One region of the Metabacillus sp. 22489 genome, then DNA from elsewhere that is predicted to be linked to it. Evidence: predicted binding sites of a transcription regulator. Region 1 holds the regulator's gene; the other holds the start of a gene.
What was found. Region 1 encodes Rex, which represses fermentation and respiration genes when NADH is low (regulators of the CRP and FNR family bind a similar motif). Its sites were predicted from a motif close to TTGTGAAATATTTCACAA; they were not measured.
Positions count from the first base shown of each region.

Region 2: a site for Rex is predicted at 2,880-2,897, ahead of ACTJJ9_RS00540 (nitrate/nitrite transporter). Genes of this name have one in related genera too.

Region 1 is NZ_JBQENT010000067.1:6,178-10,507, reverse strand. Features, by position in the region: gene ACTJJ9_RS24530 (lysostaphin resistance A-like protein) at 111-845, shown strand; gene ACTJJ9_RS24525 (YdiK family protein) at 842-1,051, shown strand; gene tatC (twin-arginine translocase subunit TatC) at 1,096-1,845, opposite strand; gene ACTJJ9_RS24515 (twin-arginine translocase TatA/TatE family subunit) at 1,864-2,055, opposite strand; gene ACTJJ9_RS24510 (redox-sensing transcriptional repressor Rex) at 2,092-2,739, opposite strand; gene moaC (cyclic pyranopterin monophosphate synthase MoaC) at 2,906-3,391, opposite strand; gene ACTJJ9_RS24500 (ABC-F family ATP-binding cassette domain-containing protein) at 3,628-4,330, shown strand, end outside.
Region 2 is NZ_JBQENT010000001.1:106,375-110,704, forward strand. Features, by position in the region: gene pdxR (MocR-like pyridoxine biosynthesis transcription factor PdxR) at 1-47, opposite strand, end outside; gene hisC (histidinol-phosphate transaminase) at 175-1,257, shown strand; gene ACTJJ9_RS00530 (hypothetical protein) at 1,410-1,694, opposite strand; gene ric (iron-sulfur cluster repair di-iron protein) at 1,895-2,593, shown strand; gene ACTJJ9_RS00540 (nitrate/nitrite transporter) at 3,038-4,330, shown strand, end outside.

The sequences.
Region 1 (4,330 bases):
CATATGATTAAAGTAAGGTATGATACAATAAGCAAGGATAACTAAGGCAAGAACATCGCTACTATTAAGAGCTCTTTTTTCCGAGGGTTAGTAAATCAAAGGAGGCTTTTATGAAAAAAAATTATTGGTTTATTATATTAACATATATCGTCATGCAATTCTCTGGAATTGTAGGAATCAAATTGTTTGCCTTATTACATATTGGAAACACAAACGCAGAGTTGGTGGCATATTGGACCATTTTCAGCTTTACAGTAGCCTTAATTATTACTCTCCTTTTATTAAGAAACGATCGGGAGGATGCGAGACTACTTCGGGGTGAACCCGCTTCAGTCGGGAGCTCAATTGGTTGGGCTATTGGTGGGGTATTTATAGCACTATTTGCCCAAATGATTGCTGCCAATCTAGAAATGTATCTCTTTGGAGTAGAACCTGGCTCGGAAAATACTCAAACAATTGTGAAGTTAATCAAAGCATCATCACTATTAATTATCGTAACCTCTGTTATTGGGCCAATTCTAGAGGAAATTATTTTTAGGAAGATTATTTTCGGTGTTATTTATCACCGTTCTAACTTCGTGATTGCGGCATTAATTAGCTCTTTTCTCTTCTCCATCTTACACGGAGAACCTGAACACTTTCTAATTTATGCTTCAATGGGCTTCACCTTTGCCTTTCTTTATGTCAAAACAAAAAGAATCATTGTGCCAATTTTTGCTCATGTTGCCATGAATACGTTAGTCATTATTATGCAATTTGTCTTAGCCGATCAAATTGAAAACCTCGAGAAAACATTAGAACAAATGGAACAAATGCAAGTGATTATTGGAGGCTTTTTATTGTGAGAACAAATCCTATCTCAATGGGAATCTTTTATTTAGTAATGGGATTGTTATTTATCTATTTAGCAATTTCAACTGCAAATGCTAGCAAAGGAATTTTCAGCTTTCCTACTATTCTTTTAATGCTTATGGCTACCTTTGACATCGGTGTAGCAATTAGAATATTTCTCTTCACTAGAAAAGTGAAAAAGAATAATAAGCAAAAATGAGGATATCCGAAGATTGGGGACTGACCCCAATCTTTGGATGATCCTCATTTTTTTGCATTTTCCTCTTCAAATTTTACCTTTTGTGCCTTTCGATAAGAAATTCGGGAAACCCATATACTTATTTCATACAAAATAAACAAAGGAATTGATACCATTAAATGAGAGGTCAGCTCTGGAGGTGTTATCAATGCCGCTATAACTAGTAAGACAAAATACGCGTATCTTCTAATCTTTGATAGAAACATAGGGGTAACAATTCCTAGTCTTGTAAGAAACATGACAACAACTGGTAATTGGAATAGTACACCAAATGGAATGACTAGCTGTAATAAGAAAGTAAAGTATTCATTAATCCCGATGACTTGGTTTATTCCTAAATCATTTGAGATTCTTTCCATAAATTCAACGACAAACGGAAATAAAATAAAATAAGAAAAGGCCACTCCTAATAAAAATAACCCTACTGAAATTGGAATATAGCTTAAGGTGACCCGTCTCTCCTTTTCATAGAGACCAGGACTTACAAAAGACCATAATTGATATAGTATGATCGGTGACGTAAGAACAAAAGCAATGATAAACGCAAATTTCATATAGACCATTAACGGGTCTGTTAAATTAAAGGAGTTTAATGTTAAATTTCTTGCTTCATCAGTATGCTGCAAATAGATAATAATCGGTCTTGAAAGCAAAAAGCCAGCTATTACCGCTATGAAAAAGAAAACGACAACAATAATCAGTCGTTTTCTTAGCTCCGCAATATGTTCAAAGACCGACATTTCATTTTGTTTCATATCGGTTTCATTCCTATCTTACTTGACTTCTTCCTTGTTTTTTCCCTTTTGATCCTCATTGTCATCATCTGCTAACCCTTTTGTTGCATTCTTAAATTCTCTTAACGTATTTCCCGCTGCTTTACCTAGCTCTGGTAATTTTTTCGGTCCGAAAATTAATAACGCGACGATAACAATTAACACTAGACTCCCAGGTCCTATGTTTGGCATAATGCCACACCTCCTTATGTTTATAGAAAGCTTTTTTTAAGATTTTTCATCAATCGGATAATGCTTTAAAAAGTAAACAAGTGATTGTAGCTCAACGGCAAGATCGATATGGTGAATTCGTATTTGATCAGGAACATTTAATCTTGCTGGTGTAAAATTAAGTATTCCTTTAATCCCTTTTACAATGAGACGATCGGTTATCGCCTGTGCTGCTGGAGCTGGGACAGTTAAAATAGCGACCGTTACATCATCAGGTAAAATCTCTTCAAGATCGTCTAAATTATATACCGGTACTCCACCTATCTCCTTCCCGATTTTCTCCTTATCAATATCAAATGCTAAAGAGATGACCGTATTATTATTTTTCGTAAAATTATAATGCAAAAACGCAGTTCCTAAATTCCCAACTCCAATTAAGCAAACATTTGTTGTTTCATCCTGGTCTAATGTTTTTCGAAAGAATGACAACAAATAGTTCACATTGTATCCATAGCCTTTTTTACCTAGTGCTCCGAAATAGGAAAAGTCTCTACGAATTGTTGCAGAATCTACCTTTACTGCATCACTTAATTCTGCTGATGATACTCGCTGTTTACCAGACGAGTGTAGATTTTTCAGAAACCTATAATATAAAGGAAGCCGCTTCGCTGTCGCTTGTGGTATTTTTGATTGTTCTATATTCACTCTTATCCCTCACATTCATTCAAAAGCGTGACTTCGATTTTATTACCCATATCTTTTTTCTTCATCCTAACTCCAATGAGGGCAGGAGTTTATTCATTTCTTCTTTTATCATTTATGTAATAATAATCGTGAAGTCTTTACTTGCTGCTATTGATTGGATTCTCTTCTACAAGTTTCTGTAGAAGTTCCCGCTTTTTCCACCAGTTTTTTCTACTAAAAAAGTTGGTCCGATAATCATGCCTTTATCAACAGCTTTACACATATCATAAACGGTTAAGGCTGTTATGCTTGCAGCAGTTAACGCTTCCATTTCAACCCCTGTACTCCCTTTTGTTTTGACAGTTGTTGTAATAAGAAGGATATATTCATTATCCTTGATATCCCACTGAAATTCAATATCTACACCTTTTATCGGAATGGGATGACACATCGGGATAACCTGTGACGTTTGCTTTGCTGCCATAATTCCAGCTACTTGCGCAACGGAAAGTACATCACCTTTCCCCATTTCATAATTGTTTATCTTGTCATAAACATCCTTTGTAACCTGAATGCTCGTCTTCGCCTTCGCTGTTCTTGCTGTGTCATTTTTTTCGGTTATATCAACCATTTTCGCTCTACCTTGTTGGTTAAAATGCGTAAATTCTGACATATCTATTTCCCCTTATACGTAGACTATACACTATTTTTTATCATCTGTCTGTTTAGTATTTGTGAAAAATTTACTGAGATCATCACTCAAGTACAAGTCTTCTTCTTTCTATTTCATTTCTAATGATAGTAAATTTTTTTATTTAAAAGAGTGGTGGGAAAAATCCCCTTTAGTCTCAATGTTGCCCAATACATGTGATTTAAGCTACACTTAAATTATTAGTAGAGGTGAATGTTATGATTTTATTACAAATAAATCAGCTTAGTAAATCTTTTGGTGCTGACCCTATTTTAACCAATATTAAGCTAGAAGTACAAACTAAGGATAAAATAGCGATCGTTGGCCGTAATGGTGCGGGAAAATCAACGCTATTAAAAATTATCGCTGGCAGTATGTCCTATGACAGTGGAGAAATTATTAAACCTAAGGGTGTTTCAATTGGTTATTTAGCTCAAGATACCGGTCTTGAATCACAATTATCTATTTGGGATGAGATGCTTACAGTCTATAAAGAGCTTCAAATAATGGAACATGAGATGAGACAGCTTGAACAAAAAATGTCGGTTATCGACCCTAGCAACAATTCTCGTGAATTTGAACAACTATTAAAAGAATATGATAGCCTTCAAATTACCTTTAAAGATAAAGGTGGCTATCAATATGAAGCAGACATTCGTTCCGTCCTGCATGGTTTAGGGTTTAGTCATTTTGATTCCGCTACAAAAATTTCCTCATTAAGTGGGGGACAAAAGACTCGTCTAGCTTTAGGTAAGCTGCTGTTAACGAATCCTGACTTATTAATTTTGGATGAACCAACAAACCATTTAGATATTGAAACATTAACATGGCTTGAACACTATTTACAAAACTACTCTGGTGCCATTTTAATTGTCTCACATGACCGTTATTTTTTAGATAAAATTGTAACACAAGTATATG
Region 2 (4,330 bases), on a different contig from region 1:
TAAATCGGTTCAAACGAGGATTTGTCGATCATTGGGGTTAATTCCATTTCGTATTCCCCTCCTTTTCAACTGTCACTTGCAATTTGTTAAATCTGGCTATTTTTGTAATGTCAATTTCAAGTTATTCTCATCATAGCATTATTTTTATAAAAATATTTAATAAAGGAGCAAAAAATGGCTAATATTCTACCTCATATTATGGAAATGCCTTCTTATCAGTCTGGAAAACAACCAGCTGATCAAAGGGCAATTAAATTGAACTTGAACGAAAATCCTTTTCCACCGTCTAAGCGAGTTTTTGAGGCATTGCAATCTATTCAGGTTGATTCATTAAAAAGATATCCGGATCAGCTATGCCAGGAACTATGTGAAGAAATAGCAAAGCAAAATTTTGTAAAGGCAGAACAGGTTTTTTGTGGGAATGGTTCGAGTGAAATTATTTCGTTACTTTTTACCGTTTTTATTGGAGCTCAAGGGCGAATTGCATTACCTGATCCAACATTCTCACTTTACGAAAATGTTGCGGCACGATTTCAAGTTGAATGTGTGAAAATTCCGACACGTGAGGATTATGCAATTGATCTTAACTCACTGATCAAAACGAAAGCAGACGCAATTATCCTTGTTAATCCAAATGCCCCAACAGGTTTACTGTTACCATCATCCGATATCGAGTACCTTGTTTGTCATTACTCAGGTCTTATTGTTATCGATGAGGCATATATCGATTTTGCCGATCCTAAAAATTCAGCCGTTCCACTCATTCATCAATATGATAATGTGATCGTTTTACGAACATTTTCAAAAGTATTTTCACTAAGTGGGATTCGCATTGGCTATTGTTTTTCAAATCCTCAGTTTATAGCTGCATTAGAAAAAAGTAAAAATCTTTATCATGTTAATACGATTAGTCAACAGCTTGCATTAGCTGCTTTAAAAGATAAGGAGTACTTGAATACAACAATTAATAGGATTAAACAAATTCGTGATCGTATTAGTGACAGGTTAAAAGAGTTAGGGTTTACCGTTTTACCATCTGAAACGAATTTTATCCTATGTACACCTCCTAGCCATGGAAACATGACAGCAAAAGAGCTATATGAAGCATTCATTCAAAGAAACATATACGTCCGTTATTTTGATTCCCCTCGATTGAAGGATAAATTGCGTATTTCAGTAGGCACAGAGGAAGAAATGGAGATTTTATTTAATGTGGTTTCCTCTATTATAAAAGAAGGAAAGTATAGGATTCTCTAAAACTATTATCTTTGACTACAGTGGAGACTGCCAATTTCATTAGGTACCCCTCCATTACAGGGTTATTCATATATTCAATAAACATAGCATAGCTCGAAAATGTATTAAAGCAATAACATAACAAAAAAATCTCAGAATTTGTCTGAGATTTTTTAATGTATTGTATATGATATGTCTCCGTTGGCAAATATCGTCACTTTACAAATCCCATGATTATCAATTTGCTTTGAAATTGAAAAGGATCGATCTCCTATGTTCAACTTCCAATTATCAGGTGCATATGCTCGTAAATGCATGACCTCATTTTTATAAAAATGATAGTTATTTGATAATGACAAATAGCCTTCTTCCTTCGCATACCATAGCTTTTTAATATATTTAACGGCCTGATTCGTATCAGGACTATTCATAATTTGCTGCACAGTTGAATAATTCATTTTTTTATCTCCTCATCCTATAAGCTATTGGAGCTATCAAGCTAGTTTTAAAGCTTATATCTTACAGATTAGTAGACATTAGGAGAAAATGCTATGCTAAAATGTTTCCAATTAAATTGATAGAAAACAAACGATTGTTGTGATAGATATCACAACAATCGTTTGTAAACTTTAGTATGCTTCTTTTAGGAGGTGCAAGTATGATTGAAAAATTTAACCGCACAACAACAATTGGAGAAATTGTCGCAGCGTTTCCACAATCCAGTGATTTTTTTAAACATTTTAAAATTGATTTTTGCTGTGGAGGAATGAAATCGCTAGAACAGGCAATTGCCGATCGGAAGCTTCCGGCAGATGAAATTGTCAAAAAGCTTGAACAATTTTATCTAGAGAATAATCGTTCGACAGAAGAGACAGATTGGAGAATGGTTGAATCAGAAAAATTACTTCATCATATTATTTCTGTACACCATCATTTTGCCTTATCTGAAGTGAAGCAAATGACGCCTTATGTGAAAAAGGTCGCATTTGTACACGGTAAACATCATCCACATTTGCATCAACTTTTAGCACTTTTTACAGAGTTAAAGGAAGAGTTATACGAGCATTTTGAAAAGGAAGAAACAGCGGTTTTTCCGAAAATTTTAAAATATGAAAAAGAAAAGTCAGAACAATCGCGAATAGAATTGCAGATATTAATAAATAGTCTCGAGGATGAACACAATGCAGCAGGTAACATTTTAAAGAAAATTCGTATGTTAACAAATGATTATCATGTACCTGAATCTGCTTGTGGAACGTATCGTTTAGTTTATAACCGTTTGGAAATGCTAGAGGATGATATGTTCCAGCATATTCATTTAGAAAATAACATCCTCTTTCCTAGGTATCTTTCATAATGTAAAATCTCGTATTAAAGCTAGTTATAGATTTCATTCATTTTGTTTTTTATTGGAGAGAATTCGTGAGTCTCCTGCGGGAGTAGTGTGTTAAAGTGAGGCCTTAAAGGGCTAATGCTCTTAAGGAGGGTTCCGAAATGTCCGTGAAAAGCAAATGCTGTAAATAGGAAATAAACAACAAAGATTCACAGCATAATGTAAAAAAGGATGATAAAATGCCTACCCTAAATGCTTGGGTAGGTTTTTTGTTGCGAAAATGTTACACCTTTTTAAAAACGCTCTTTAAATGTGATATTTTACACAAACAGAATGTAACTGGTTTGCTAAGATACCTTTAAAAATATGGCTAAGTTAAAGGTATCTGGCACAAATGGTTTTTAAAGGTTAGTGTCGGCAATTTTTAGCAGAGTCAACTTAAAAAAGAACTCGAAAGGAGAATTCATGATGAAGCGTCAAAAAGTTCAGCTTCCTCTTCAAACTTTAAGTTTAACCGCAGGATTTATGGTATGGGTGTTAATTTCATCTCTTATGCCAAATATCAAACAGGATTTCGGTTTAACTGAACAAGAAATTGCACTCGTAACAGCGATTCCTGTTATTTTAGGTTCGATTCTTAGAATTCCGATCGGATATTTTACTAACCGATTTGGAGCAAGGATTATTTTCACGATTAGTTTTATCCTTTTAATTTTTCCTGTTTATTATATTAGCATCGCAAATTCATTATTTGATTTAATTTTAGGAGGTCTATTTTTAGGGATAAGTGGAGCTGTCTTTTCTGTTGGTGTTACCTCCCTTCCAAAGTATTACAGTAAAGAAAAGCATGGTTTTATTAATGGAATATATGGTGCAGGAAATATCGGAACAGCAATAACAACATTTGCCGCACCAGTGTTGGCAAAAACAATTGGATGGGAACAAACGGTCCGACTCTATATCGTTCTTTTATTATTATTTGCCGTTTCGAACTTTTTCCTAGGTGATAAAAAAGAACAAAAAATTAAGCAGCCAATCATGCAGCAAATAAAAGAAGTATATCGAAATCAAATCCTTTGGTTTTTAAGCTTGTTTTATTTTATTACGTTTGGCGGCTTCGTAGCATTTACGATTTATTTACCCAATTTTCTTGTGAACCACTTTGAGCTTGATCCTGTTTCAGCTGGATTAAGAACAGCAGGTTTTATTGTGCTAGCAACTATTCTTCGCCCCATCGGCGGCTTTCTTGCAGATAAATTTAACACTTATTATATGCTTATGTTTGTATTTGGTGGTTTGACGATTTCAGGTGTCATTTTATCCTTTTCACCAACAATTGAAATATATACAATTGGTGTTTTAACTGTCGCTGTTTGTGCTGGTATCGGAAATGGAACAGTATTCAAGCTCGTCCCACTATATTTCTCAAAGCAAGCAGGTATCGTTAATGGAATTGTGGCTGCAATGGGAGGGCTAGGAGGCTTTTTTCCACCTCTTGTATTAACATCTGTATTTAATTTAACAGGTCATTATGCTATTGGATTTATGGCTTTATCCGAATTTGCATTGCTTAGCTTTGTCATTGTTGTCTTTATGTACTACCAAGAGGAACGCCAAATTGACAATAAAATTATTCAGAACACGGCACAAGGGCTTATGATTACAAATCGTGAAGGGATTATTCAAAGTGTCAATCCTGCGTTTACAAAAGTTACAGGCTATGAAATGGAAGAAGTTATTGGGAAAAAGCCGAATATATTA